Regions from separate parts of the Streptomyces sp. NPDC090083 genome, predicted to be linked through region 3. Evidence: riboswitches for the same ligand, from Rfam matches in the RefSeq annotation. Region 3 holds a riboswitch; each other region holds the start of a gene.

Region 1 (9,996 bases), on a different contig from region 3:
TCGCTGCACCTCGGCCGTGTAGTCGCGGTAGACGGCGAGGTCCTGCCGGGACGGGTAGGCGAACGCCACATGGACGACCTGCTCCAGCAACTCCGGGTGGTCGTCCAGGAGTTGGCGGTACGCCAGCAGTCCGCGCACGATGTTCTTGGACAGCTCGGTGCGGTCGACCCGGACGATCGTCCTGCGGCCCGCGCCGATCTCCTCGCGGAGGGCCGCGATCCGCTCCTCCACGTCCGCCTCGTGCGAGCGGGCCCGCAGGAAGTCGGCGTCGGCGCCGAGCCCGTGGACACCGATCCGGGTGTCACCGACGCCCCCGGCGAACTCCGCGCAGCAGGCCGTGAACGCGTCCGCCCAGCGGTGGGTGAGGAAACCGAGCCGGTCCGCGCCGAGCATGCCCGTCAGCAGCCGCGCCCGGATGTCGTCGGGCAGCATCCGGAAGTAGTCGGCCGGCGCCCACGGTGTGTGCGAGAAGTGGCCGATCCGCAGGTCGGGGCGGAGCTCGCGCAGCATCCCCGGGACCAGGCACAGGTGGTAGTCCTGCACGATCGCGACGGCACCCTCGGCCGCCTCCTGGGCCAGCGCCTCCGCGAACGCCCGGTTGTACGCCTCGTACGACGCCCACTGGCGGCGGAACTCCGCGTCGAAGACCGGCTCCAGCGGGGTCTGGTACAGCATGTGGTGCACGAACCACAGCACGGAGTTGGCGATGCCGTTGTACGCGTCGGCGTGCACGTCGGCCGGGATGTCCAGCATCCGTACGCCGTCCTCGCCGACCCCGCGCCGCACCGCCTCGCGGTCGCCGTCGGAGAGCGCCGAGCACACCCACAGCGCGTCGGCGTCCGGCCCGATGGCCGAGAGCCCGGACACCAGCCCGCCGCCACCGCGCTTGGCGCGCAGCGCACCGTCGTCGCCCACCTCGTACGAGACGGGACCGCGGTTGGACGCGACGAGCACCTGAGCGGCACCGCGAGGGGGCGTGGAGACCGGAGGGGCCGTGGAAGCCGTGGAAGCCATACGCCACAACCTAGCCCGGCCCGGAAACGCTCAAACGTACGGACGGCCGGCGGCGGACCGTATGCGTCCGTATACGACCGTCCATGACCGCCTGCGCCCGGTCATGCGACCTTGCGGGACTGGTATTCGGCGATGTCCGCCATCGGGGGCCGCTCCTCCGTGTCCACGGAGTAGGTGCGCGGCTCGAAACCGTCCGGACCCCGCTCGAACTGGGTCAGCGACGGCCGGATGAGGTGGCCGCGGGCCAGTCGCAGCTGGGCCGTGCGGTAGATCTGCGCGGCCATCCGGCCCAGGGCCTGCCCGTCCTGGTGCCGGTGCTTGCGGACGCCGACGTCGACCTGGGCGAGGGCGTCGAGGCCCACCAGGTGCAGCGCGTCGACCAGCATGCCCAGTTCGACGCCGTACCCGACCGGGAACGGCAGCTGTTCCAGCAGCGAGCGGCGGGCCGCGTACTCGCCGCCGAGCGGCTGCACGAAACCGGCCAGCTGAGGCCAGTGCATGTTCAGCAGCGGGCGGGCCATCAGCTCGGTGACCCGGCCGCCCTGTCCTGCCCTCCGGCCGGAGGCGGGCGGACCCGGCTCCGTGCCGAGCGGCCGGTCGTACATCGCCTTGACGAGGTCGACGCCGGGGTCGGTGAGCAGCGGGCCCACGATCCCGGTGACGAAGTCCGAGGAGAACTCCCTCAGGTCCGCGTCCACGAACGCGACGATGTCGCCGCTCGTCACCAGCAGCGACCGCCACAGCACCTCGCCCTTGCCGGGCACGGCGGGGATGCGGGGCAGGATGTCGTCACGGTGCACGACCCGGGCGCCCGCCGCGGCGGCCACCTCGGAGGTGCGGTCGGTGGACCCGGAGTCGACGACGACGATCTCGTCGACGAGCGGGACCTGCCGCATGAGGTCGTGACGGATGATCGCGACGATCTCGCCGACCGTCGCCTCCTCGTTCAGCGCGGGCAGCACGACGGAGACCGTCTGGCCCGTGCGGTGCTTGGCGGCCAGGATCTTGTGGAGCGGCCGGTCCGTCAGGGACCAGGAGCGGGTGCTCAGCCAGTGCTCGACTTCCTTCAGCACGTTGCGCGGCTCCTCTGCGTTCCATCTCGCGGTTCGGACGGCTCACTCAACTGTCCTGGCCTTCGGTTACAGTCTTGAACAACGCTGATGACCATTACATGTCCGAGGTCGTCGGTGAGACAAATGCATACACAACTGAACACCGCTCATCCAGAGGGGCAGAGGGATACGGCCCGTTGAAGCCCCGGCAACCCTCCAGTCGGTTCTCGCGCACGCGAGGCTCCCGGCTCGGGAAGGTGCCAAATCCGTCTCATGGCGAAACGCGTCGTGAGGAAGATGAGGAAAGGGCCTCGCCTCCATGGTTGCGCAGACTGTTGCAAGCACCACGAACACCGTCGATCTCGGCCCCGCCGCGGCGCTGTCCTGCCGCGAGTGCGGCCACCGCGTCCCCCTCGGCCCGGTCTTCGCCTGCGAGGAGTGTTTCGGCCCGCTGGAGATCGCCTACGACTTCTCGGCCTACGACACCGAAGAACTCCGCAAGCGCATCGAAGCGGGCCCCGCGAACATCTGGCGGTACGCGCCCCTGCTGCCCGTCCCCGCCGACGTGGCCGGCAAGCCGAACATCAACCCGGGCTGGACCAAGCTCGTCCAGGCCGACAACCTCGCCCGCGAACTGGGCGTCGACGCGGGCAAGCTGTTCGTCAAGGACGACTCCGGCAACCCGACGCACTCCTTCAAGGACCGCGTCGTGGCGCAGGCGATCGAAGCGGCCCGCGCCTTCGGGTTCACCACCCTCTCCTGCTCCTCCACCGGCAACCTCGCCGGCGCCGTCGGTGCCGCCGCCGCGCGGGCCGGCTTCCGCTCCTGCGTGTTCATCCCGCACGACCTGGAGCAGGGCAAGATCGTGATGGCCGCGATCTACGGCGGCGAACTCGTCGGCATCGAGGGCAACTACGACGAGGTGAACCGCTTCTGCTCCGAGCTGATCGGCGACCCGGCCGGCGAGGGCTGGGGCTTCGTCAACGTCAACCTGCGGCCGTACTACGCGGAGGGCTCCAAGACCCTCGCGTACGAGATCTGCGAGCAGCTGGGGTGGAGGATCCCGGACCAGCTCGTGGTTCCCATCGCCTCCGGCTCGCAGCTCACGAAGATCGACAAGGGGCTCCAGGAGCTGATCAGGCTCGGGCTCGTCGAGGACAGGCCGTACAAGATCTTCGGGGCGCAGGCGGAAGGGTGCTCGCCGGTCTCCGTCGCCTACAAGGCGGGCCACGACGTCGTCCGGCCGCAGAAGCCGGACACGATCGCCAAGTCGCTGGCGATCGGGAACCCCGCGGACGGTCCCTATGTGCTGGACATCGCCCGGCGGACCGGCGGGGCGGTCGAGGACGTCGACGACGAGCAGGTCGTCGACGCGATCAAGCTGCTCGCCCGGACCGAGGGGATCTTCGCGGAGACCGCCGGCGGTGTGACCGTGGGCGTCACGAAGAAGCTGATCGAGAGCGGGTTGCTGGACCCGACGCTCACCACGGTGGTTCTCAACACGGGTGACGGGCTCAAGACGCTGGACGCGGTGGCCGGCACGGGTCTCACGGCGACCATCAGGCCGAACCTCGACTCGTTCAGGGAAGCCGGGCTCGCGTCGTAGCGTCGTTCCGTCCCGCGCCCCGAAAGCCGTCAGCCGTACCCGACCGGAGGTCATCAGCATGAGCGTCAGCGTCCGCATCCCCACCATCCTGCGCACCTACACCGGTGGCCAGGCCGAGGTGACCGCCGAAGGCGGCACCCTCGCCGAGGTCATCAGCGACCTGGAGAAGAACCACACCGGGATCTCCGCGCGCGTCCTGGACGACCAGGGCAAGCTGCGGCGGTTCGTCAACGTGTACGTGAACGACGACGACGTGCGGTTCGAGCAGGGCCTGGAGACGGCCACCCCGGACGGGGCCGGCGTCTCGATCATTCCGGCGGTCGCCGGAGGCTGATCGTTACCCTGGGTAACGCAGATTACCGAGAGTTCATCGAATTGCCTCCTCCGTGAGAGAAGCGGAGGGGGCAATTCTCTATGGTTGAGCACGGTACAGTTGGGGAACCCGCTCCACTCCGCATGCCGAACGCATATGAGTACCGGCTTCGCGTGCGATGAGAAGTAGCCAAAGTGTGCAGGTCTTTTGCGCCTTATGTTCCCTTTATCGGGCCCGACTTGCCCTGAAGTCGGACGAATTCTCCGTAAATTCCCGACCGGTCCTGCCTTGAATTCTCGTCTGATTGACCTGTTGCAGACGGCAGTTGGACGGATACATTCGGCCGCGGTCGACGCGTTCCGGCGCACGCCCCCAATCCTGTGGGGGGTGAGGTCTGACCCGGATCCGCGAAGTGCGGATCCGTGCAAGGGCCAGTAATAGGGGAGTTAGGCATGGCTCAGGGCACCGTCAAATGGTTCAACGCGGAGAAGGGGTACGGCTTCATCGCGGTCGACGGTGGTGCGGATGTTTTCGTCCACTACAGCGCGATTCAGATGGACGGCTACCGCACCCTGGAAGAGGGGCAGCGGGTCGATTTCGAGATCTCGCAGGGTCAGAAGGGGCCGCAGGCTGACATGGTCAAGCTCGCGACCGGCTGAAGCACGCGCCGACGAACAGCAGCGACGTTCTTCGTTCTTCACCGAAGGGCTCGTACTCCAGGGGGGCACCTCCTGGGGTACGGGCCCTTCGGCGTACCCGGGGCACGCCTCACGCGCGCGGGAGTCAAGGTGCCGGAACACGGGAGCCGCCTGCGCCCGCCCGTCGCCCGACCACCACCCCCCCGGCGGGCCCGCTTCACGGGAGCGCCTTGCACTCGGGCATGCCGAGTGCTAATCATTGGCGTTAGCACTCTGAAGGTGAGAGTGATAACGAAGGACCGGGTCGGTGAGGCCCGCAGGCCAGGTGGTGCAAGGAACCACGGGGCAGGCAGGCCGTCCGTCGCGGGCGCCAGCGCGGTCCGGAGCAATCCACCCCAGTCCGGGAGGACCACTTCACATGGCCAAGATCATCGCGTTCGACGAGGAGGCACGGCGCGGTCTCGAGCGCGGGATGAACCAGCTCGCCGACGCCGTCAAGGTCACCCTTGGCCCCAAGGGCCGCAACGTCGTCCTCGAGAAGAAGTGGGGCGCCCCCACGATCACCAACGATGGTGTCTCCATCGCCAAGGAGATCGAGCTCGAGGACCCGTACGAGAAGATCGGCGCCGAGCTGGTCAAGGAAGTCGCCAAGAAGACGGACGACGTCGCCGGTGACGGTACGACCACCGCGACCGTCCTCGCCCAGGCCCTCGTCAAGGAGGGTCTGCGCAACGTAGCCGCGGGCGCCAACCCGATGGCCCTCAAGCGCGGTATCGAGAAGGCCGTCGAGGCCGTCTCCGGTGCCCTGCTGGAGCAGGCCAAGGACGTGGAGACCAAGGAGCAGATCGCTTCGACGGCCTCCATCTCCGCCGCCGACACCCAGATCGGCGAGCTCATCGCCGAGGCGATGGACAAGGTCGGCAAGGAAGGCGTCATCACCGTCGAGGAGTCGCAGACCTTCGGTCTCGAGCTTGAGCTCACCGAGGGCATGCGCTTCGACAAGGGCTACATCTCGGCGTACTTCGCCACCGACATGGAGCGTATGGAGGCCGTCCTCGACGACCCGTACATCCTGATCGCCAACTCGAAGATCGCCAACGTCAAGGACCTGCTCCCGCTCCTGGAGAAGGTCATGCAGTCGGGCAAGCCGCTGCTGATCATCGCCGAGGACGTCGAGGGCGAGGCCCTGTCCACGCTGGTCGTCAACAAGATCCGCGGCACCTTCAAGTCCGTCGCCGTCAAGGCCCCGGGCTTCGGCGACCGCCGCAAGGCCATGCTCGGCGACATCGCCATCCTCACGGGCGGCGAGGTCATCTCCGAGGAGGTCGGCCTCAAGCTGGAGAACGCGACCGTGGACCTCCTCGGCCGCGCCCGCAAGGTCGTCATCACCAAGGACGAGACGACGATCGTCGACGGCTCGGGCTCGGCGGACCAGGTTGCCGGTCGCGTCAACCAGATCCGCGCCGAGATCGAGAACAGCGACTCGGACTACGACCGCGAGAAGCTCCAGGAGCGCCTCGCCAAGCTCGCCGGCGGCGTCGCCGTCATCAAGGCGGGCGCGGCCACCGAGGTCGAGCTCAAGGAGCGCAAGCACCGCATCGAGGACGCCGTTCGCAACGCGAAGGCGGCCGTCGAGGAGGGCATCGTCGCCGGTGGCGGCGTCGCGCTCATCCAGGCGGGCCACGTCTTCGAGAAGCTGGAGCTCGACGGTGACGAGGCCACGGGCGCCGCGATCGTGAAGCTGGCCCTGGAGGCCCCGCTGAAGCAGATCGCCGTCAACGCCGGCCTCGAAGGCGGCGTCGTGGTGGAGAAGGTCCGCAACCTCACCCCGGGTCACGGCCTCAACGCCGCGTCCGGTGAGTACGTCGACCTGGTCAAGGAAGGCATCATCGACCCGGCGAAGGTCACGCGCTCTGCCCTGCAGAACGCCGCGTCCATCGCCGCGCTCTTCCTCACCACCGAGGCCGTCATCGCCGACAAGCCCGAGAAGGCCGGTGCCGCCGCGGGTGCCGGTGGCGGCATGCCGGGCGGTGACATGGACTTCTGATCGACCTCCGGTTGATCAACGGTCTTACCGAGGGCGGCACTTCCTGTTCCGGCAGGGGGTGCCGCCCTCGGGCGTGTCCGGGATCACAGGCCGGGGGACGGGACGCTCGGAATGACGAGCTTGGCCCAGGGGTTGTCGTTGACGCATGATCGATGCATACGCACATACCGTCTGGTACCCAGTAGTGACGAGGAGCCCCCACACGTGTCTACGACCGCCCCCGCCTCCCGCGCCGCCGACATCCTCGGCCGTCCGATCACCCTGAACGGCCTGACCGTCCCGAACCGGATCGTGATGGCGCCGATGACCCGGCAGTTCTCTCCGGGCGGCATCCCCGGCGACGACGTGGTCTCCTACTACTCCCGCCGGGCCGGCGCCGGCGTCGGCCTCATCGTCACCGAGGGCACCTACGTCGGCCACGACTCCGCCGGGCAGAGCGACGACGTCCCGCGCTTCCACGGCGCGGAGCAGCTCGCGGGCTGGGCGAAGGTGGCCGAGGGCGTGCACGCGGCGGGCGGCACGATCGTCCCGCAGCTGTGGCACATCGGCATGGTCCGCGAGCAGGGCCAGCCGCCGTACGCGGACGCGCCCGCGGTCGGCCCGTCCGGGCTGCGCATCGGCAGCGACGAGGTCACCGGCAAGGCCATGACCCAGCGGGACCTGGACGACGTCATCGGCGCCTTCGCCGAGGCCGCCGCCGCGGCCGAGCGCATCGGCTTCGACGGCGTCGAACTGCACGGCGCCCACGGCTACCTCCTGGACCAGTTCCTGTACGCGGGCACCAACCGCCGTACGGACGCCTACGGCGGTGACGCGGTCGCCCGTACCAAGTTCGCGGCGGAGATCGCGGCCGCGGTCCGCGAGACCGTGTCCCCCGAATTCCCGATCATCTTCCGCTTCTCGCAGTGGAAGCAGGACGTCTACGGTGCCCGGCTGGCCGAGACGCCCGAGGAGCTGGACGCGATCCTCGCGCCGCTCGCCGCGGCCGGTGTCGACGTCTTCCACGCCTCCACCCGCCGTTACTGGCTCCCCGAGTTCGAGGAGACCGGCTCCGACCTCAACCTCGCGGGCTGGACCAAGAAGCTCACCGGCAAGCCCACCATCACCGTCGGCTCGGTCGGCCTCGACGGCGACTTCATCAAGGGCTTCCGCGGCGAGGGCGCTCCCGTCAAGGGCATCGACGACCTCCTCGACAGCCTGGAGCGCGACGAGTTCGACATGGTGGCCGTGGGCCGGGCGCTGCTTCAGGACCCGGAGTGGGCGGCGAAGGTGCTGTCCGGACGGGTGTCGGAGCTGGCGCCGTACGACGCGGCGGCGCTGAAGTCCCTCAGCTGAACCACGAGGTGGAGGTACGGGCCGGTGGAGGCGGGCGTTCCCGAGCCAGGGGACGCGCCCCCGCCGGCCCGTATCCGTCCGCGGCCCCACCGCCGCCCGCATCTGTCCGTGCCCCCCAACTCCCGCTAGCGTGCCCGCACATGAGGATCCTGCAGCTGTCAGACACTCATCTGGAGCGCACCGGCGCCCCCAACCGTCACGGCGTCGACGCGACGGACTCGCTGCGGCTGATGCTGGCGGAGCTGCGACATCAGCGGCGGGTGGACGCGGTGGTCGTGACCGGGGACATCGCCGACGACGGGACGGTGGAGGCGTACGCGTCCGTCAAGGAACTGGTGGGCGGGTTCGCCCGGCTGATGGGCGGGGTGCCGGTCTTCTACACGACCGGGAACCACGACGAGCGGGAGGCGTTCGGCAAGGTGCTCGGCAGCGGGCACGAGGCCGCGGACGCCGTGTTCCCGGCGGAGTTCGGATGCGCCGCCGTCAGCACGGTCGGCGGACACCGCTTCATCACGCTCGACTCGCTCGTGCCGGGAAAGGTGTACGGGCAGCTCAGCAGGGCCCAACTGGACTGGCTCAGGGAAGAGTTGAGGACTCCCGCCGAGCGCGGGACCGTGCTCGCCTTCCATCATCCGCCGATCTCCCTCGACACGCCGATGCAGCGGGCCTTCGGGCTCACGAACCCGGGGGAGTTGGCGGACGCGATCCGGGGGCGCGACGTACGGGTCGTTCTCACCGGGCACTTCCACCTCCAGCTCTTCGGCTTTCTGGAGGCCACACCGGTGTGGGTCACGCCCGGGGTCGTCAACCGGATGGACCTGACGACCGCGTACGGCACGGAACGGGCCGTCCGGGGTGCCTCCGCCTCGCTCGTCGAACTGGGCGGCGAGACCGGGCCCCTGTTCCACACCCTCCACGCGCGGGATCCCCGGGCGCACGAGACGGTGTACCAGCTGGACGCGGAGCAGGTCCGGTCGATCGTCGAACGGAACGCGCCCGGTGCGCCCGATGTGCCCAACGGGGCGTAGAGCGGGCCGGGTTGGCGCTGTGGTGCGAGCCGGGGGTATAGTAGATCTTGAGCCAGTCGCCGTAACCCCGGTCGGCCGGTGCTGCGTTGGTGGTCCAAGGAAAGACGCCCCACTTCCCGTGGGGAAATGCAGGTGCAAGGCCTGCCCGGCGCTCCACTGAAGTCCCCGTCCCGCATCGCGCGGGGCGGGGACTTCGTCGTATGTGCCCTCAGAGGTTGCCCAGCGGCTCGATGTCCACGTGGACCGGTGTGCCCCAGACGCGCAGCACCTCGTAGTCCGTGAACTCGTGGACGAGGCGGTACGCCATCGCAGGGCGGGAGCCCCGGCGTTGGGCCGCGATGTACAGCTCGGCCTCGTGGCGGTCGCGGCGCGGGGTGCCGCAGAGCTGCCAGGCCTGGCCGTTCCAGAGTTCGGGGAGCCAGCGCTGCTGGGCCTGCGGGCGGTCCTCGCGGACGCCGTAGCGGGAGGGCGTGGTGTCGGCCGGTCTGGTGACGGCGGGGCCGTTGAACTCCGAGCGGCGGGCCGAGCGGCGGCGGGTCTCGCAGAGCAGGCAGAGGTCCGGGGCGCTCTCGTCGACCGGGCCGTTGGGGTGCTCCGGGCAGCGGGTGGTGGGCGCGGAGCCGCTGACGCTGTCGTCGAGCAGGTCCAGGGCGCGCCTGAGGTCCGCCTTGACCTCGTGCAGCCGGGCGTCGGGGGTGTCGGACGTGAGCGCCTCGCCGTGCTCGCCGAGGAGACGGAGGGCGCGGCCTAGGGCGGTCTGCTGGGCGTGGTTCATGGTTCTGTCGACCATAGTCGGCTTTTCCGCGCCGGGGGCGGAGGGGCCTGCGCGGTGGGCGGCACGGACGGCAGAGGTGGCACAACCTGCCGCCCCTGCAGAAGATGCCCTTGTCCTTCCGCTCACGCCGGCATCGGTGACCGCTGCGGCCGGGAGCGAAACCGCGAAGCCCGTCCGCCCTGCCCCCC
Region 2 (9,996 bases), on a different contig from region 3:
TGATCCGCAACACGATGTTCGGCGCGCTGGCCCTGTTCCCGCTCTCCGGTGTCATGCTGCTGCGCGACCTGGGTCCGCTGCCGGGGACGAAGCTCCGCCACACGCTGTGGTCCAAGGGCAAGCTTCTCGTCAACATGAACACGAACCTGCCGCTGCGTCCCTCGGACGTGGCCGTCGGCTCGCTCACCTTCGCCAAGCCCGAGGGCCTGGAGGAGACCGACGAGGAGTTCCAGACGGAGATCGCGAAGTCCGCGCTGATGATCGTCCGGCTCCAGCCGGACAACATCAAGGACAAGCGCGAGCTGGAGTGGGCGCACGAGGGCATCGTCGCCTTCTCGAAGATCTGCACCCACGTGGGCTGCCCGATCTCCCTGTACGAGCAGCAGACGCACCACGTGCTGTGCCCGTGCCACCAGTCCACCTTCGACCTCTCCGACGGTGCCCGAGTGATCTTCGGCCCGGCCGGTCACGCCCTGCCGCAGCTGCGCATCGGCGTGAGCGACGAGGGCTACCTCGAGGCGCTCGGCGACTTCGATGAGCCCGTCGGTCCTGCATTCTGGGAGCGCGGATGAGTACTACGACGAACACCGACTCGCGCTCGCGCGAGAAGGCACCGGCCGGCGAGAAGATCGCCGACTGGGCGGACGGGCGCCTGGGGATCTACTCCCTGGCCAAGTCCAACATGCGCAAGATCTTCCCCGACCACTGGTCGTTCATGCTGGGTGAGGTCTGCCTCTACAGCTTCATCATCATCATCCTCACGGGTGTGTACCTGACGCTGTTCTTCCACCCGTCGATGAACGAGGTGACGTACCACGGCAGCTATGTCCCGCTCCAGGGGCAGCTGATGTCGGAGGCGTTCAACTCGACCATGCACATCTCCTTCGATGTGCGCGGTGGTCTGCTGATCCGGCAGATCCACCACTGGGCGGCGCTGATCTTCCTCGCCGGCATGTTCGTGCACATGATGCGTGTGTTCTTCACGGGCGCGTTCCGCAAGCCGCGTGAGGTCAACTGGCTGTTCGGCTTCCTGCTGTTCGTCCTGGGCATGTTCACCGGCTTCACCGGTTACTCGCTCCCGGACGACCTGCTCTCCGGCACCGGTGTCCGCTTCATGGAGGGCGCGGTCCTGTCCGTGCCGATCGTCGGCACGTACCTGTCGTTCTTCCTCTTCGGCGGCGAGTTCCCGGGCGGCGACTTCGTCGCGCGGTTCTACTCGATCCACATCCTGCTGCTGCCGGGCATCATGCTCGGCCTGGTGGTCGGCCACCTGATCCTGGTCTTCTACCACAAGCACACGCAGTTCGCGGGCCCCGGAAAGACGAACAACAACGTCGTCGGCATGCCGCTGCTGCCGGTCTACATGGCCAAGGCCGGAGGCTTCTTCTTCCTGGTCTTCGGTGTCATCGCGGCCGTCGCGGCGATCGCGTCGATCAACCCGATCTGGTCGATGGGCCCCTACCGGCCGGACATGGTCTCCACGGGCGCCCAGCCCGACTGGTACATGGGCTTCTCCGAGGGCCTGATCCGTGTCATGCCGGGCTGGGAGATCAACTTCTGGGGTCACACGCTCGTCCTGGGCGTGTTCATCCCGCTGGTGATCTTCCCGCTGGTCCTGGTGTCGATCGCGGTCTACCCGTTCATCGAGGCCTGGGTCACCGGTGACAGGCGCGAGCACCACATCCTGGACCGCCCGCGCAACGCCCCGACCCGTACGGCCTTCGGTGCCGCGTGGATCTCGTGGTACTTCGTCCTGCTCGTCGGTGGCGGCAACGACATCTGGGCCACGCACTTCCACCTGTCGATCAACTCGATCACCTGGTTCGTGCGCGTCGGCTTCTTCGTGGTGCCGGTGCTGGTCTTCATCGCCACCAAGCGGGTCTGCCTCGGCCTCCAGCGCCGCGACCGGGAGAAGGTGCTGCACGGCCGCGAGTCCGGCATCATCAAGCGCCTGCCGCACGGTGAGTTCGTCGAGATCCACGAGCCGCTCAGCCAGGACGCGCTGCACACGCTCACCGCGCACGAGCAGTACGCGCCGGCCGCGATCGGCGCGACGACCGACGAGAACGGTGTCGAGCGCAAGGTCAAGGGCTCCGAGAAGCTGCGCGCCAAGCTGAGCGAGGCGTACTACGGCGAGGAGTCGCAGATCCCCAAGCCCACCGTCGAGGAGTACAAGGAGATCACGAGCGGCCACGGCCACCACTGATCGCTGAGGCGTCGCCACGCCACGGTCGAAGGGCCCCGTCCGAACACCGGACGGGGCCCTTCGCCGTGTCCCGCGCTGGATAGGGTGGGGACGCGTATGCAGAGCAGGTTTCTACGACACTCAGGAGCGGCCGTATGAGCGCTGTGACCCCCGCTGGAGGCGACACCGCGGCGGCCCGTTCCTGGCCCGACGTGCTGAGCGCGCTGCTGGCCGGACAGGACCTGAGCACCGCCGACACGGCGTGGGCGATGGACCGGATCATGAGCGGCGAGGCGGCCGACGCGCAGATCGCGGGCTTCCTGGTGGCGCTGCGGGCCAAGGGCGAGACGGTCGAGGAGATCACCGGGCTCGTCGAGACGATGTACGCCCACGCGAAGCCGCTGCACATCCCGGGACCGGCGGTCGACATCGTCGGCACCGGCGGCGACCGGGCCAAGACGGTGAACATCTCGACGATGTCCGCCATCGTGATCGCCGGGGCCGGTGCGCGGGTCGTCAAGCACGGCAACCGCGCCTCCTCCTCGGCGAGCGGCTCCTCGGACGTCCTGGAGCGGCTCGGCATCAACCTCGACCTGTCGCCCGAGCGGGTCGCGCAGGTGGTGGAGGAGGCCGGGATCACCTTCTGCTTCGCGGCCAAGTTCCACCCCACGATGCGTTTCGCGGGCGCGGTCCGGCGGGACCTGGGGGTGCCGACCGCGTTCAACCTGCTCGGCCCGCTGACCAATCCGGCGAAGGTCACCTCGTCGGCGGTCGGCTGCTTCGACACCCGCATGGCCGGGCTGATCGCGGGCGTCCTGGCCGAACGGGGCTCTTCCGCCCTGGTGTTCCGCGGTGACGACGGCCTCGACGAGCTGACGACCACGGCCACCTCCCGGGTCTGGAACGTCCGCGACGGCAAGGTCACCGAAGAGGCCTTCGATCCGCGGGACGTGGGCCTGGAACTCGTCCCGGTGGAGGCCCTGCGCGGTGCCGACCCCGAGTACAACGCGGACGTGGCCCGCCGCCTCCTGGACGGCGAGACGGGCCCGGTGCGGGACGCCGTACTGCTGAACTCGGCGGCTGCCCTGGTGGCGCTGGAGGCCGGGGACGGGCCGCTGGCGGACCGGATCCGGGCCGGGATGGACAAGGCGCGGGAGTCGATCGACTCCGGGGCCGCGAAGCGCACGCTGGAGCGCTGGGCGGCGGCGAGCAACGCGTGACCTAGCGGGTCGTCGTCCCGCGATCCGGACACGGGTTGCGGGACGACGATCACCTCGCGTAGGTTTTCCGATCAGGTCATGAGTGACAGTCATGAGGCCCCGGCCGACTGTCCGGCAACCCTCCGTCCGTGGCGGGGTGCCCCGGGTGAAGACCAGGCCGTAGGCAGCGAGGTCTGCGGCAAGCGCGGGCCCCTCGAAAGACACCAGGGGTCCTGGTCATCGAGGGAGCCCTCTGTGAGCAAGCGAATGCGATAGGGCGTCGAGCCCCGCCTCCGCATACCCCCTTCTTCTTCTCCTGCGCCGTAGCCGTGTCGGCTCGCGCAGTGAATTCGCCTGCCTCTCACGGGAGTTCGCCATGTCTGTCACCACCGTTGCCGCCGCCCGCACCCTTTGTGCCCCGCTGCCTGTTCTCGGCCGGGATGTCACCGTCCCGCTCGTCACGGGCGGCGAGGTCACCTACGCGGCGCTCGACTACGCGGCCAGCGCCCCCGCCCTCCAGCGCGTCTGGGACGACGTCGCCGCCTACGCCCCGTACTACGGCAGCGTGCACCGCGGCGCCGGCTACCTCTCGCAGCTCTCCACCGACCTGTTCGAGAACGCCCGCAGGACGGTCGAGGAGTTCCTGGACTGCCGCCCCGACGACCAGCTGATCTTCACCCGCTCCACGACGGACTCCCTCAACCTGCTGGCCGCGGTGCTCCCCGCCGACTGCCAGGTCTTCGTCTTCGAGACCGAGCACCACGCCTCGCTGCTGCCCTGGAAGGACGCCCGGGTCACCTACCTCGACGCCCCGCGCACCCCGGGCCAGGCCGTCGAGACCCTGGAGCGGGCCCTCGCCGCCCGCGACCCGCACGGCCCGGCCCTGGTCTGTGTCACCGGCGCCTCGAACGTCACCGGCGAGCTGTGGCCGGTCCGCGAGCTGGCCGCCGCCGCGCACGCCCACGGCGCCCGGATCGTCCTGGACGCGGCCCAGCTCGCCCCGCACCACCCGGTCTCCGTGCGGGACCTCGACGTCGACTGGATCGCCTTCTCCGGCCACAAGCTCTACGCCCCCTTCGGCTCGGGCGTCCTCGCCGGCCGGGCCGACTGGCTCCGGGCCGCCGACCCCTACCTCGCGGGCGGCGGCGCCAGCCGCAAGGTCACGCGGCGCGAGGACGGGGGAGTGGACGTGGAGTGGCACGACAGTGCCGCCCGGCACGAGGCGGGCTCCCCGAACGTCATCGGCGCCTACTCCATCGCGTCGGCCTGCAAGGCGCTCACCGAGGCCGGTCTCGACACCCTGGTCGCCCGCGAGCAGCACCTGATCGCGCAGGTGCGGGCGGGCCTGGCCGAGGTCCCCGAGGTCAGGGTCCTGTCGCTGTTCGGCGACGACGCCCCGCGGGTCGGCGTCATCTCGTTCGTCGTCGACGGCTGGAACAGCTCCCACTTCGCCGCCGCCCTCTCCGCCGAGTACGGCATCGGAGTGAGGGACGGCCTCTTCTGCGCCCACCCCCTGCTCCGCACCCTGCTGGGCACCGACCCCGGGGCCCAGGGCGAATGCGGTGCCCCGGAGGCGGCCCCCGGCGAGAAGTCCCTCAACGCGATCCGGGTCAGCTTCGGCGCGGGCACCCCGGACGAGCACGTGGAGCGTTTCGTGACGGCGGTGCGGGAACTGGTGACCGACGGCGCCAAGTGGAACTACCGCACCGAGAACGGCCGCTGCGTCCCGGCGGCGTGAGTCAGGCCCCCTCAGGGACAAGCCCCCTCAGGGACACCCCCTGGGGGCCAGGCCTCACGAATCCAGCCCGATGGCGAAGGCCGCCTCGAGGTCGTGCTGCGAGTACGTCCGGAACGCCACGTGCGTGTCCGTCCCCTCCACCCCGGGAATCTTGGAGATCCGCCCGGGGATGACATCGGCCAGGTCTTCGTGCTCCCGCACCCGCACCATCGCGATCAGGTCGTACGTACCGGTGACGGAGAAGACCTCGCTCACGGATTCGAGCGCGGCGATCGACTCGGCGATCTCCGGAATCCGGTCCACGCTGGTCTTGATGAGGACGATCGCGGTGATCACGGCTGGTTCTCTCCCTCGGGGACCGTTGCTGGGGCGGCCCCAACTCTAGTCGTACGGCCGAACCGCACCCAGGCGTAGCCGAACCCCAGCCCGAAGCCCACCAGGTGGGCCAGGTACGCCACCCCCGGTCCCGTCGCCGCCCGGCCCGCCGCCAGCCACTGCAGGGCCGCCCAGAACGGCAGCACGACCCAGGCGGGGAAGCGCAGCGGCAGGAAGAAGAGGAAGGGGAGCAGGCTCGTCACGCGGGCCCGGGGGAACAGGTACAGGAACGCCCCGAGAACCGCCGAGATCGCCCCGGACGCGCCGACCAGCGACTGGTCGGAGCCGGTGTTGGCCACCGCGTAGCCGAGCAGCGCGAGGTACCCGCAGACCAGGTAGAAGAGGGTGAACTCGACTCGGCCGAGCCGCTCCTCGGTCATCGCTCCGAAGACGTAGAGGAAGAGCATGTTGCCGAGGAGGTGGATCCAGCTGCCGTGGATGAACAGGGCCGTGACGGGGGTCAGGGCCTCGCGGGCGGGGTGGGCGAACAGGTCGGCCGGGACCACGCCCCAGCGGCGGAAGTACGCCCGCTGCGCGGCGAGCAGCGTGTCCCCGGTGCCGTAGGACGGGACGAAGCCCGAGGCCGGGCCCAGGACGAAGATCAGGCAGCACAGGCCGATCAGGGCGTAGGTCATCGGTGCCGATGTGCCGCGGAACGTCCTGGCGAGGGCCGGGCCCCAGTTGCTGATCATGTCTACAGAGCATGACGTAACGGGACGCAACGGGACAGGGTGAATCGCCGCTGTGGACGGCCGAGCGGTGAGTACCCGCCAGGCCGTAGGGTTACGAGCCACACTCGCCGGGGAAACCGGCGATCACGGAAACTGGAACGAAGGAAGCGGACAGCCACGATGACGGTTCCCCTGCCGACCGCCTCGACGCGGTGGCGCTGCACCCTCTGCGGCAACCTCACGCGCTTCGACGTGACGCGCTCGTCGAAGGTCGTGGAGTACCTCCACCTGGACCTGGCCGGTGAGCCGAAGGTGGAGGAGCGCGAGGTGGTCAGTGAGACCATCGAGTCGGTGCGCTGCCGCTGGTGCAACGCCGTGGATCAGGTGGAACTCGTGGACAGGCCGGGCGCCGGCTCCTGAGAGGGAGAGGCCCCGCACGGACGGTTGGGGTGTGAGGGATGGTGGAGAACTCGGGCGGGGGGCCGGGCGACGGCGCCGCCGAGGTGCTCGACCGTCCGCTGCCCGACGGTGTGCGCAAGCGGGTCGTGCAGATCGTCTCCGACGGCTTCGGCGGCCTCACCGTCGCCGAACTGCCCGCGCAGCTGCGACAGTACGCCCGCTTCGCCCCCAACCGGCGCGCCAAGTTCGCCGGGAACGCGATGGCCGCCGCGCTGGAGACCGATCCGCTGTTCAGACAGCGCATCGGGGAGAAGCTGAGAGAGGCCCAGCCGGAGCTGGCCGCAGCCCTCGACTCCGGCTCGCCGCCCCCGGCCGCGGACCCGCTCGATGTGGCGGCCGCGGCCTATGTTCTGCGCCCCACCGGCTGGGTGAAGCTCGTCACCGCCGCGGGCGAGGAGGCGCTGCGGGCCGACGCCGAGCGCGCCGACGAGGAGAGCCGGGCCGAACTGGAGCGGCTGCGCGAGGAGTTGACGCAGGCGCGGGACGCGACCCGGGCCGAGACCGAGCGGCTGCGCACCGAGCTGGACGCGGCGAAGAGGGAAGCGGAATCGCTTCACCGCAAGCTGCGTGCCGCCCACAGTGACGTCAAGCGCGGCGAGGCCGCCCTGCGCAAGCTGCGGGCCGAGACGGACGCCGGCCGTGCCGAGAGCCAGACCCAGGTGTCCGCCGCCGAGAGCGAGAGCCGCCGCCTGAAGGCCCGGCTCGGTGAGGCCGAGGCGGCCCTGGAGGCCACCCGCAAGGCCGCCCGCGAGGGCCGCAGCGTCGAGGACATGCGGGTCCGGCTGCTGCTCGACACCGTGCTGGACGCGGCTCAGGGGCTGCGCCGCGAGCTGGCGCTGCCGCCGGTGTCCGTGCGGCCCGCCGAGACCGTCGACGCGGTCGAACCGGGACGAATGACCCCGAAGGACATCGCGGCGCGGGCGCTGTCGGAGAACGACCCCGCGATCCTCGACCAGTTGCTCGCGCTGCCGCAGGCCCACCTGGTCGTCGACGGCTACAACGTCACGAAGACCGGCTACCCCCAAATGCCCCTGGAGAAGCAGCGGTTGAGGCTGCTGGGGCAGCTCTCGCAGCTCGCCGCGCAGACCGGCGCCGAGGTCACCTGTGTCTTCGACGGGGCCGAGCTGGCCGCGCCCGTGCTGCTCGCGCCGCCGCGCGGGGTGCGGGTGCTGTTCTCCAAACCGGGCGTCACCGCCGACGAGTTGATCCGTCAGCTGGTGCGTGCCGAGCCGCCGGGCCGGCCGGTGATCGTCGCGTCGACCGACCGCGAGGTGGCCGACGGCATCGCGAAGGCGGGCGCGCGGCCCGTCGCTTCTGCGGTACTCCTGAAGCGACTGTCGTGAACGTCAACGTACAGGTTTAATGCCTGAATTGGCCGAACTGTCACGCAACGTAGCGTCAATCGGCCATCACTGCACGTTGGTTATGTGCAAAGAATGCTGTGAGTGACGGCATTTTTTCGTGTGAGGATTTGAACTGATCACAGGAGTGTCACTAGGGTCAGGCCTCGAACCTCCGAACGGGTGATCACTCAATAGAAGGAGCTCGACTCCGTGGCGTCCCATCGTCGACCGAAGCAGCCGAGCCGCACGCGTGTGACTGTGCTGACCACCGCAGCCGCAGCCGCCGTTGCCTTCAGTGCCCAGGCCGCGAATGCCGCGCCGAGCGAGAAGCCCAGCAAGGACGAGGTCAAGGCGAAGGTCGACGCCCTCTACGAGCAGGCCGAGCAGGCCACCGAGAAGCTCGACGGCGCCCAGGAGAAGCAGGAGAAGCTCCAGAAGGAGATCTCCACCATCCAGGACAACGTCGCCCGCGGCCAGGAGGAGCTGAACAAGCTCCGCGACGGCCTCGGCACCATGGCGAGCGCCCAGTACCGCACCGGCGGCATCGACCCGTCGATCCAGCTGTTCCTGTCCTCGGACCCGGACGACTACCTCGACAAGGCGTCCACGATGGACCAGTTGAGCAGCCAGCAGGTCGAGGCGCTCACGAAGATCCAGGGCAAGCAGCGCGAACTCGCCCAGGAGCGCGCGGAGGCGAGCAGCAAGCTCAAGGACCTCTCCGCCACCCGCACCGAGCTCAAGAAGAAGAAGGACGAGGTCAAGGCCAAGCTGGCCACGGCCCAGAAGCTCCTCAACACCCTGACGGCGGCCGAGAAGGCGGCCCTCGACCAGGAGCAGGCCCAGGCGGCCTCCCGCTCCACCTCGCGCGTGAACCTCGGCAACACCGGTTCCGCCTCCGGCCGCGCGGCCTCCGCCTTCGCCGCCGCCCAGTCCGTGATCGGCTCCCCGTACGTCTACGGCGCCTCCGGCCCCTCCTCCTTCGACTGCTCCGGCCTCACCTCCTGGGCCTACGCCCAGGCCGGCGTCTCGATACCCCGCACCTCCGAGGCGCAGGCGAACGCCGGCACCCGCATCTACAGCCAGAGCGACCTCAAGGTCGGCGACCTGGTCATCTTCTACGGCGACTTCCACCACGTCGGCCTCTACGCGGGCAACGGCCAGGTGCTGCACGCCCCGCACACCGGCGCCGTGGTCCGCTACGAGGCGATCGGCAACATGACCTTCGAGTTCGGCGTCCGGATCTGATCCGTCCGCATCCGGTCGCGCCCGGGTCGTTCTCCGGCCCCTGCGCACCGCCCGAACGGGCGAATCACGACACACCAGGCTGACCCCGCGCCCCGCCGATGACCTGCGTCAGAGGCGGGGCGTCACGTTGTGTGCCTGCGGCGGTCTTTGGCCCGCACCCCTTCACAGAGCTACTGTCTGGCGCGTTTCCCCGCTCCGGGGGAGCGGTCCGTGTCCGCCAGCGGAAGGAGTGCGACTCCCCGTGGGATCCCGTCGCCGCCCTGCACCGTCCGGGTTCGACCGAGGCGCCGCCGCCGCGGTCTGCGTGCTCAGCGCAGCCGCCGCCGCGCTCGGCGCCCTGCCGGCCACCTCCGCCGTGGCCGCGCCGCACGACGACTCCAAGGCGGAGGTGGACCGGCTCTACCACGAGGCGGAGCGGGCGACCGAGGCCTACGACAAGGCCGACGAGACCGCCGGGCAGCTGCGCCGGCAGGTGAGCGACGCGCAGGACCGGATCGCCCGGCAGCAGCAACGCGTCAACACCATGCGGGACGCGCTCGGTTCACTCGCCGGCGCCCAGTACCGCTCCGGCGGCATCGACCCCACCGTCGCGCTGCTGTTCTCCGACGACCCGGCCGACTACCTCGACAAGGCCTCCGTCCTCGACCGCATCACCGCCCAGCAGGCCGAGCAGCTCAAGGACCTCCAGGAGGCGATGCGCGAACTCGCCCAGGAACGCACCGAGGCCGCCGGGCGCCTCGCCGAGCTGGAGCGCAGCCGCAAGGCCGTCGCCACCCACAAG
Region 3 (9,996 bases):
CGTGCTCGGCGGCCCACCGGACCGAGCGCAGGCTGCCCCCGCCGTACCAGATTCGGTTCACCAGACCGGGGCTGTGCGGCTGCAGCCGCGGACGCTGGGTGTTGCCCGGCGACTGGATCACCGTGTCCGGGGAGCCGAGGTGCTCGCCGCGCAGGTTGTCCAGGAGACGGGCGATCCTCCCGTACGACAGGTCGAAGCTCCGCCAGTCGCCGTCGTACACCAGGTCGCCGAGCAGGTCGGCGTGCGGCATGCCGGTGCTGAAGCCGACCTGGAGCCGTCCCCGGGACAGCACGTCGGCCAGCGACAGGTCCTCGGCGAGTCGGAACGGGCTCTCGTAGCCGATCGGGATGACCGCCGTGCCCAGCTCGACGCGCTGGGTGCGCTGGCCGGCGGCGGCGAGGAACACGGCGGCCGAGCCGACACCGTGTTCGAGGTGACGCTGTCTGATCCAGGCACCGTCGAAGCCCAGCTGCTCGCCGTACTCGAAGAGCTGGAGAGTCTCCTCAAGACCGGTGCCCGGATCGTCGTCGGCGAAGTTGCCCGGGGTGAGGAGGGCCAGGGAGGTGATGGTGGGAGTGCTCATGCTGTGGTCCTCAGCTCGTGGTGGTCTCGACGGCGGGGGTGGGGACACGGCCGCCGGGGATGGCCGCGAGCAGTTCGCGGGTGTAGGCGTGACGGGGGTGCGTGAAGAGGTCCTCGGGCGGACCCGTCTCGACCACACGCCCGGCCCGCATGACGGCGACCTGGTGCGCTATCTGCCGTACGACGGCCAGGTCGTGGGAGATGAAGAGGTAGGCCACTCCCGTGTCGGCCTGCAACTCGGCCAGCAGGCCCAGGACTTGGGCCTGCACGGACACGTCGAGCGCCGAGACGGGTTCGTCGCAGACCACCAGATCGGGGGAGAGGGCGAGGGCGCGGGCGATGGCCACCCGCTGCCGTTGCCCGCCGGAGAGTTCGGCCGGCCGGCGCTCCAGTGTGGCGACGGGCAGGGCGACGCGGTCGAGGAGTTCGCGGGCGCGGTCGAGACGGCTGGCGCGGTCGCCGACCTTGAAGGCGCGCAGCGGTTCAGTGATCACCTCGGCGACGGAAAACCGCGGATCGAGCGAGGCGTAGGGGTTCTGGTAGACGAGCTGGGCGCGCCGGCGCAGTTCCCTGGCCTGTGCGCCCTTGGCGGCGGTCACGTCGGTCGCGTCGAACAGGACCTGTCCGGCGGTCGCGTCGGCCAGCCGGAGTACCAGGCGGGCGGTGGTGGACTTGCCCGAGCCCGACTCGCCGACCAGTGCCAGGGTCTGGCCCCGGTGGAGCGTGAAGCTGACGTCGTCGACGGCGCGCAGGGTGCGGGGCCCGTCGCCGGTGCGGGGGAGCCTGAACTCCTTGACCAGGTTGCGGATTTCGACCAGGGGTGGCGTGTCCGCGTCGGGGCGGGAGGCCGGGACGTGGGTCCGGGCGGTGGTCAGGCTCGGCGCGCTGGCCAGCAGGTGCCGGGTGTACTCGTCCTTCGGGTCGGCCAGGATCTCGCGGGTCGGACCCGCCTCGACCACCCTGCCCTCTGACATGACCACCAGCCGCTGGGCCCGGTCGGCGGCCACCCCGAGGTCATGGGTCACGAGCAGGATCGCGGTGCCCGACTCCTCGGTGAGCCGCTGGAGGTGGTCGAGGATGACCCGCTGCACGGTGACGTCGAGCGCGCTGGTGGGCTCGTCGGCGATGATCAGCTCGGGCCGCGCTGCGATGGCGATGGCGATCAGCGCGCGTTGCCGCATCCCGCCGGAGAGTTCGTGCGGGTACTGCCGGGCCCGGACGGCCGCGTCGGGCAGCCCGGCCCGGTCCAGGACGTCGACCGCCTCGGCGGGTGCCGAGCGGCGGGTCGCCAGACCGTGGATGCGCAGCACCTCGGCGACCTGTTCACCGATCCGCTTCACCGGGTTGAGCGAGACGGTCGGGTCCTGCGGGACCAGCCCGATCCGCGCCCCGCGCACGGTACGCAGCTCCGCCTCCGACAGGGTGGCGAGGTCGCGCCGGCCGAAGCGGACCGTGCCCGCGTCGATGGCGCCGTTGCCCGGCAGCAGCCGGGTGATCGCGTGCGCGGTGGTGCTCTTGCCGGAGCCCGACTCACCGACCACGGCGGTCACCTGCCCGGGCCATACGTCCAGGTCCACGCGCCGTACGGCCGACACTGTGCCGCCCCGGGTGCGGTACGACACGGACAGGCCTCGGATCTCCAGCAGTGGTGTGGTCACGTCCTCACCGTTCTCACGTTCGTCGGTCATCGCTGCCGGGACCATTCGCCGTCCAGCGCCCGGGCGATGCGGTTGGCGGCCAGCACGGTCGCGGCGATCGCCAGACCGGGCAGCGCGGTCAGCCACCAGGCGTTGGCCAGGTAGTTGCGGCCGTCGGAGATCAACGTCCCCCACTCCGGGGCCGGTGGCGGCGCCCCGTAGCCGAGGAAGCTGAGCGCGGAGACGGCCAGGATCGAGGAGCCGAAGTCCAGGGTGGCCAGCACGATCACCGGGCCGGCCGCGTTGGGCAGCACGTGCCGGGCGAGCACCGAGTACCAGCGGACCCCGCTCGCCCGCGACGCCTCCACGAACACGGCCTGCCGCACCCTGAGCACCTCCGAGCGTGCCACCCGGGCGAACGAGGCCACGCTCGCGATGCCGACGGCGACCGCCACCTTCACCGTGCCGTAGCCGAGCGCGGTGACGAGTGCCAGGGACATAAACAGCGCGGGGATGGACAGCAGGACGTCCACGAACCGCATCAGCACGTCGTCCACCCAGCGGCCCACGAACCCCGCGACCACGCCCAGCAGTCCACCGACCACGAACGCGACCAGTACGGCGATCAGCGTCGCCTTCAGGGACAGCTGGGCGCCGTGGACCACGCGGGAGAAGACGTCACGGCCCAGTTCGTCCGTGCCGAACCAATGACTGCCGCTCGGCCCGCGGAAGTTCTGTGACGGCACGCCCTTCAGCGGGTCCTGCGAGGTGAACAGATCGGGCCAGAACGAGGCCAGTACCACCAGCACGAGGACGACCACGGACAGCAGCAGCCCCGGACGGCGCACCACGAAACGCAGCACGCGCCGTACGTCCACGCGGCGTCGACCGTGCTCGGGCGCCGGGCCCAGCTCGACCGGGCGGGCCAGTCCCAGCGCCGCCTCGGCGGGTTCGTCGACGAGACTCCGGCTCATGCGAGTGCCGCCCTTCTGCCCGAAGCCACCACGATCCGTGGGTCCAGGAGCGGATAGACCAGGTCGATGAGCAGGTTCGTCGTCACGAAGATCAGCGCCCCGAACACCACCACTCCCTGGACCAGAGGGATGTCCTGCGCGGTGACCGCCGCGGCGGTCACCCGGCCCAGGCCGTCACGGGAGAACACCGTCTCGACGACCACCGAACCGGCGATCAGCTGCCCGACCAGCAGCCCGACGACCGTCAGGGCCGGCAGGGAGGCGTTGCGCAGCGCGTGCCGCAGATGGACCCGCCACCGTCCGGCGCCCTTGGCCCGCGCGGTCTCCACATAGGCCTGGTCCAGCGCGGTCAGCAGGCTCTTCGCCAGCACCTGGCCGACCTGTGCCCCGGTCGGTACCGCCAGCGTGAGCGCGGGCAGCACCAGCCCCTTCAGGCCGTCGTTGCCGAACGCGGGAAACCAGTGCAGCTTGAACGAGAACGCCTCGACGAGCAGCAGCCCCACCCAGAACGTGGGGACCGACACCCCCAGCGGCGGCAGCGACAGCAGGAACTGCCGCAGCCAGCGCCGGGAGGTGTACGTCGCCACCACCGCGAGCCCGCCGCCGAGCAGCACCGCGAGCAGCAGTGCGGCCCCGGTCAGCTGGAGCGTCTGCGGCAGCGCGTCGGCCAGGGTGGAGGTCACCGGGCGGCCGGTGGAGACCGCGTCGCCGAAGTCCCCGCGCACCGCCCGGCCGAGGTACTCCGCGTACTGCACGAGCACCGGCTTGTCGAAGCCGTACTCGTGCCGCAGGGCGGCGATCTGCTTCGGGTCGACCTGCCCCGAGTCCATCCCGGCCCCGGCCATCGCCGTGACCGGGTCACCCGGCAGATAGTCCAGCACCAGGAACGACACCGTGTAGGCCGCCCACAGCACCCCGACCGCCTGCGCGAGCCGTTTGATCACATACCGGCGCATGATCTAGCCGATCCAGGTGTCGTGCAGCTGGAGTCGGCTGGAGGCGTCGAAGTCCAGGCTGTGCACCTTCTTCGAGGTGCCCAGCTGGGTCTGAAGCTCCACCACGGGCACGTAGTAGGCGTTCTGCACGAGCAACTGCTGTGCCTGGGTGACCAGTTGCTTGCGCTTGGCGGCGTCGACGGTCGCGGCCTGCTCGTTCAGTGCCGTGTCGAGGGAACTCGCCGGCAGGTGGTAGAAGTTGGCCAGCTTGGTGGAGAAGGAGCTGCGCAGGATGTCCGGGTCGGCTCGGGTCACGTTCCCCCATACCGCGTCGAAGTCACCCGACTGGAGCGTCGGGGCGAACTGTGTGACCTGGAGCTGCTTGAGGACCACGTCGACACCGATGGCCTTGAGCTGCTGCTGGACCAGCTCCAGAGCGGGCTGGTTGGTGGCCGAGTTCGGGAACCACTTGACGGTCAGGGTCAGCTTCTTGCCGTCCTTGGCGCGGATGCCGTCGCCGCCGGTCTTCCAACCGGCCGCGTCCAGAAGGGACTTGGCCTTGGCCGCGTCGAAGCCCAGACCGGACGAGAGGTCGGTGTAGTCGGGCGTGGTGTGCGCCAGGACGCTGGTCGCCGCCTGGGTTCCGGTGGGGAAGACGGTGTCGGCGATCTGCTGCCGGTCGATGGCGAACAGGATTGCCTGCCGCACCCTGGCGTCCTTGAGAGCCGGGCGGGAGTTGTTGAGGCCGAGGCCGAACACCACACCGGGGTTGGCGCGCCGCAGGAGGGTGACCTGACCGCCCTTGAGCGCCGCCTCGTTCGCCTTGCCGACGCTGCTGATAGCGTCCACTTGGCCGGACTGAAGGCTGCCCGCACGCACACCCGCCTCGGGCACGACCTTGAACACCAGCTTGTCCAGGTACGCCTCGCCCTTCTTGCTCCACAGCGAGGAACCCCAGGCGTAGCCGGTGCGCTTGGCCAGGGTGATCGACTGGTTCTGCACGTACTGCTTCAGCACGAAGGGCCCGGACCCGACCACCCCGTCGCTGCACTTCTGCTGTGGGGTCTTCTTGACGCTCGCCGACGACTCGATGCCCAGCGAGTGGGTCGAAGTGGCCTGCAGGAACTGGGCGTTGGGCTGGCTGAAAGTCACCTTCACGGTGAGCGGATCGACGACCGTGGTGCTCTTGACGCCGCTGAGGTAGCCCTCGGCGAGGGTCCCCAGGGCGCCGAGCTTCGGCACCGCGTCGAAGTTGTCCTTGACCACCTGCGCGGTCAGCTTGGAACCGTCGCTGAAGGTGACACCGGAGCGCAGGTGGAAGGTGAACGTCGTGGCGTTGGAGCTGACGTCCCAGCTCTTCGCCAGCCACGGCACGATCTTGCCGGTACTGGGGTCCTGGTCGGTGAGGGAGTCCACGACCTGGCGCACCGAGTAGATCGTCTCGTTGCTGCCGACCTGCTGCGGGTCCACGCAACCGGAGTCGGAGCCGACCGCGAAGGTCAGAGTGCCGCCGGACTTGGGCTGTCCGGAGGCGCCCTCGGAATCACCGCCGCCGGACCCGCAGGCGGTCAGCAGAACACTGGTGGTCAGCAGGGCGGTCAGCGCCGCCCACTGGGAGGTTCTGACATCGGAAAGTGCAGTCACGGAGGGCTTCTCCTACTCGTGTCACCAGGCACGGGCGTGGTAAAGGGCACAGCCGTGCGTGGGCATGCGGTCCCGGTCGGCGCGACGCCAGTGCCGGGGAGCGCTGTGCAGACGGGGATCGGAAAGGAACGGGACAAAAAATGGGATCAAGAACAGACGAGGTCATCGGACACAGGCGGGCGCGGCGACAGCAGTGCCGTACCCGCGGCCTGCGGCGGGAAGGTTCGTCAGGCCTGACAGAGGCAGCTGGTGGAGCGCTTGAGATCGATGTGACGCCGACGCGCGAGGCGGGAGAACACGGTGGCGCCGACGTAGCGAGCGCTGAGGTCACCACCGTGCCGCATATCGGTCCTCCACATGATCCGGCTCCGGTCACGGAGCCACGCGCTTGCGGGGATCATCGGCGATCCCGCCGGGCTTTCACCTGGAGCACCCCACCGCGTGGGAGGGTTGCCGGTCAGCGAGCCAGGGCTTGATGCTGACACTCAATGCCGTTCGTGATCGTACGGAGTGGTTCTGTCGTACGTCAATGGCGGAAAACGATGCTCTGCGGGGGCAGTCGGGCCGTGGATCGGGATCGAGTCCGGCTCAGGAACCGCCGCGCTCGCGGTGAATCTTCACCAACGCAGCCAGGTTTCGGTGAAGGCCTGGAGGTCCGTGATGGTGGCCTCGGTGGTCATGAGGAATCTCCTTCGTCACGGGGTGCGGGGGCAGGGCTACGACATGTCGGGCCAACAGCTCTGCTCAACCGGCCAGTTCGCCGAGGAGCTGCCAGGTGCGGCGGCGGTCCGCCTCTCCTGCGATCTCGGTGCCCGAGAACACGACCTCGGTGGCACCGGCGTCGCGGTAACGGCGTACTTCGGCCTCGACCGTCTTCTCGTCGCCGATCACGGCCAGGTCGGCGGCCCGTCGGCCGCCGGAGAGCTCGATGACCCGGGCGTAGGACGGGATCTGCTCGTAGAACGCGAGGTTCTCGACGGCCTTGGCGCGTACCGCGTCCACGTCGGCGGTGACCACGCCGGGCACCAGGGCGACGATCCTGGGCGCGGGGCGGCCGGCTGCCTCGGCCGCGGCGGTGACCGCCGGAACGATGTGGTCCGCGAGTGCGCGCGGTCCGGCCAGGTAGGGCAGGATCCCGTCCGCCAGTTCGCCGCTGACCCGCAGTGCCTGCGGCCCCATCGCGGCGACCAACAGGGGGACACCGCTCTCGGCACCTGGTACGCGTGCGGGGACCGGGGTGGTGGCGGTCAGCAGTTCGCCGTGGAAGTCGGCGGTACCGGTCTCGGTCAACTGCCGTAGAGCGGTGAGGAATTCACGCAGTCGCGCGATGGGTCGCTCGAAGGGCAGACCGAAGCCGGTCTCTGTCAGCAGCTTGGTGCCCAGGGCCAGGCCGAGGTGGTAGCGGCCGTGGGTCGCGGCCTGGGCGGTCTGGGCCTGGCTGGAAACCAGCAGTGGGTGGCGGCCGAAGACGGGGATCGCGGAGGTGCCGACCTGCAGTCCGGGTACCGTGCGCCCGACGATCGCCGCGAGCTGGGGCGAGTCCGCGCCGAAAGTCTGACCGAACCAGGCCGACCGCAACCCGGCCGCCGCTGCCTCGTGTGCCAGCTGCACGGTGGCATCTACCTGGTTCAGGGCATCGGACGCGTTGAGCGCTACTCCAACAGTCATGTCAGTCACAACGGGCGTCGGTCGAGCCCGCATTCCGGCCCGTGTGTGACAGCTTCTTGTCAGTCATGTGTACTCGGGCCCCTGTCCCGGGCCAATGGGCGGAACGGCCTTCCGGTTACCCGTCCCGGCCGCTGACGGTCCGGCGCGCACCGGTGGGTGAGCCGTTCACACATGCCGAAGTGTTCCTCGACGTGGCGGATCAACTCAGCGAGGCTGAAGGGTAGTTGGTCGACCGGGCCGCTGTGCCCCAGCTTCGGGCGGTAGTTGACATGGCACCGGGGGACACTCGCGCATCGGTGCGTGCCGCGCGGTGTCGCCTCCCGTGCGTGAGAGCCTCCACCTGTCAGAAGCTTTCCACTCGAACGTACGTCATTCGCCCCTCTGAGTGTCGAGGTCGACCATGGCGGAAGACATCTCACCCGCTGGGACGCGTGGTGGACGCGTCTTTCTCATTGTGCTTTGATCCGGCCATGGACACCACTGGCCCGGCACACACGGTGCTGCTCGACCCGTTCTGGGTGAGCCGCCGCGCCGACCAGTTCGACCAGGTCTGTTGCTGACAGCCGTCCGACGGCTCGCGATCTCGCCTTCTCTTTCTGCCTGCAGCCTTCTCGCGCCCTCAACCAGCCCCCCCATCAGGCGCAGTTGGGAGGCACGTGCGTCCGCCCTGCCGTGAAGGAACCTCCCATGGCCCATTCCCCAGCCCTGCCCGTCATCGACATTTCCCGCTTCCGCGCCCCGGACGCGGACCATGACGCCTTTCTTGCCGAACTTCGCGCAGCCGCCCACGAGGTGGGCTTCTTCTACGTCACCGGGCACGGTGTCCCCGCAGCACTGCGGGAGGAAGTGTTGAGCGCGGCCCGCCGCTTCTTCGCGCTCACGGAGGAGCAGCGGCTGGAGATCGAGAATCTCAACTCGCCTCAGTTCCGGGGCTATACGCGCACCGGTACCGAGTACACGGCGGGCGGCGCCGACTGGCGTGAGCAGATCGACATCGGTCCGGAGCGGGCGGCGCTGGAGACCGGACCGGCGGATCCCGATTACCTGCGCCTGATCGGCCCCAACCAATGGCCCTCCGCACTGCCGGAGTTGAGGGACATCGTGCTGCGCTGGCAGGCGGAGGCACTGAGGGTGAGCCGTGAGGTGCTGCGGGCGCTCGCGGCGGCCCTCGGTCAGGGCGAGGGCTACTTCGACCAGTGGTTCGACGACGAGGCTGCCCTTCACGTCAAGATCATTCACTATCCTCCGCGGGTCACTCAGGGCGCCGATCAGGGCGTGGGCGCCCACAAGGACTACGGCTACCTCGTGCTGTTGCAACAGGACGAGGTGGGCGGGCTGCAGGTGCGGCGCGAGGACGGTGAGTGGATCGACGCGGTGCCCGTGCCCGACGCGTTCGTGTTCAACATCGGCGAGATGCTGGAGATCGCCACCCAGGGCTATCTGAAGGCCACACAGCACCGGGTTGTCAGCCCGAGGTCGGGCGTCCACCGCTACTCGATCCCCTTCTTCCTCGGCCCGCGCCTGGACGCGGTCGTCAAACCGCTGCGACTGCCGCCGGAACTGGCGGCGCTGAGCCGGGGCGTCACGGACGACCCGGACAACCCCCTGCTCGCGGCCTTCGGGGAGAACGCGGTCGTCGGCTGGCTGCGCTCGCATCCCCGTGTCGCCGAGCGCTGGTGGTCGGACGTCCTGGCCAGGCAGGAGGTCGGCCGATGACCGACTGGGCGTTCGAGACCCGTCAGGTGCACTCCGGAGCCGTCCCCGACCCCTCGACCGGCGCCCGGGCGGTGCCGATCCACCCCGCCACCAGCTACGTCTTCCGAGACACCGCGCACGCCGCCGCAGCCTTCGAACTGACCGACCTGACCACCCACGCCTACACCCGGCTGTCCAACCCGACCACGGCCGTGGCCGAGGAGCGCATCGCCTCCCTGGAGGGCGGTTCGGCGGCGGTCGCGGTGGCCAGCGGCCAGGCCGCGACGACGCTCGCCCTGCTGAACCTGGCCCGTGCGGGCGACCACATCGTGGCCTCATCGTCTCTGTACGGCGGCACCCGCACTCTCCTGGAGCACACGTTCGCCGACTTCGGTATCGACGTCACGTTCGTCGACGACCCGGACGACCTGGGCGCCTGGTACACCGCCCTACGGCCGACCACGAAGGCATTCTTCGGCGAGACCATCGGCAACCCGCGCGGCAACGTCCTCGACATCGAGGCGGTGGCCCGCATCGCCCACGAGGTAGGCGTGCCGCTCGTCGTCGACAACACCGTGCTCACCCCGTACCTGCTGCGGCCCATCGAGCACGGTGCCGACATCGTCGTGCACTCCACCACCAAGTTCCTCTCCGGGCACGGCACCGGCATCGGCGGGGTCGTCGTGGACAGCGGGCACTTCGACTTCGGCGCGGATCCGGACCGTTGGCCCGGTCTGACCCGTCCGGACCCGACCTACAACGGACTGTCCTACTGGGACTCCTTCTCCGACCTCGGCCTCGCCTACGCGCTGCGGCTGCGCACCCGGTTGGTCCGCGATCTGGGACCGGCCGTCTCACCGT

What was found. A riboswitch is a leader RNA that binds a small molecule or an ion and turns the genes downstream of it on or off. The one in region 3 is predicted to bind S-adenosylmethionine.
Region 1: it holds a riboswitch for S-adenosylmethionine, as region 3 does, so the genes downstream of both, thrC (threonine synthase) here and ACIPTO_RS42325 (ABC transporter substrate-binding protein) in region 3, are expected to answer to the same signal.
Region 2: it holds a riboswitch for S-adenosylmethionine, as region 3 does, so the genes downstream of both, ACIPTO_RS24355 (aminotransferase class V-fold PLP-dependent enzyme) here and ACIPTO_RS42325 (ABC transporter substrate-binding protein) in region 3, are expected to answer to the same signal.

What each region holds. Positions count from the first base shown of each region.
Region 1 is NZ_JBIVED010000002.1:200,672-210,667, forward strand. It holds gene ACIPTO_RS06720 (trehalose-6-phosphate synthase) at 1-1,014, opposite strand, end outside; gene ACIPTO_RS06725 (glucosyl-3-phosphoglycerate synthase) at 1,116-2,087, opposite strand; SAM riboswitch class I at 2,231-2,370, shown strand; gene thrC (threonine synthase) at 2,386-3,672, shown strand; gene ACIPTO_RS06735 (MoaD/ThiS family protein) at 3,731-4,006, shown strand; gene ACIPTO_RS06740 (cold-shock protein) at 4,438-4,644, shown strand; gene groL (chaperonin GroEL) at 5,042-6,670, shown strand; gene ACIPTO_RS06750 (NADH:flavin oxidoreductase) at 6,875-8,005, shown strand; gene ACIPTO_RS06755 (metallophosphoesterase family protein) at 8,146-9,033, shown strand; gene ACIPTO_RS06760 (hypothetical protein) at 9,242-9,808, opposite strand.
Region 2 is NZ_JBIVED010000007.1:5,551-15,546, forward strand. It holds gene ACIPTO_RS24340 (Rieske 2Fe-2S domain-containing protein) at 1-572, shown strand, start outside; gene ACIPTO_RS24345 (cytochrome bc complex cytochrome b subunit) at 569-2,206, shown strand; gene trpD (anthranilate phosphoribosyltransferase) at 2,341-3,405, shown strand; SAM riboswitch class IV at 3,480-3,596, shown strand; gene ACIPTO_RS24355 (aminotransferase class V-fold PLP-dependent enzyme) at 3,761-5,122, shown strand; gene ACIPTO_RS24360 (Lrp/AsnC ligand binding domain-containing protein) at 5,177-5,458, opposite strand; gene ACIPTO_RS24365 (rhomboid family intramembrane serine protease) at 5,455-6,189, opposite strand; gene ACIPTO_RS24370 (hypothetical protein) at 6,349-6,588, shown strand; gene ACIPTO_RS24375 (NYN domain-containing protein) at 6,627-7,970, shown strand; gene ACIPTO_RS24380 (NlpC/P60 family protein) at 8,181-9,215, shown strand; gene ACIPTO_RS24385 (NlpC/P60 family protein) at 9,457-9,996, shown strand, end outside.
Region 3 is NZ_JBIVED010000022.1:58,537-68,532, forward strand. It holds gene ACIPTO_RS42305 (LLM class flavin-dependent oxidoreductase) at 1-583, opposite strand, end outside; gene ACIPTO_RS42310 (dipeptide ABC transporter ATP-binding protein) at 594-2,270, opposite strand; gene ACIPTO_RS42315 (ABC transporter permease) at 2,267-3,193, opposite strand; gene ACIPTO_RS42320 (ABC transporter permease) at 3,190-4,149, opposite strand; gene ACIPTO_RS42325 (ABC transporter substrate-binding protein) at 4,153-5,772, opposite strand; SAM riboswitch class IV at 6,152-6,265, opposite strand; gene ACIPTO_RS42330 (LLM class F420-dependent oxidoreductase) at 6,517-7,440, opposite strand; gene ACIPTO_RS42335 (isopenicillin N synthase family dioxygenase) at 8,128-9,156, shown strand; gene ACIPTO_RS42340 (O-acetylhomoserine aminocarboxypropyltransferase/cysteine synthase family protein) at 9,153-9,996, shown strand, end outside.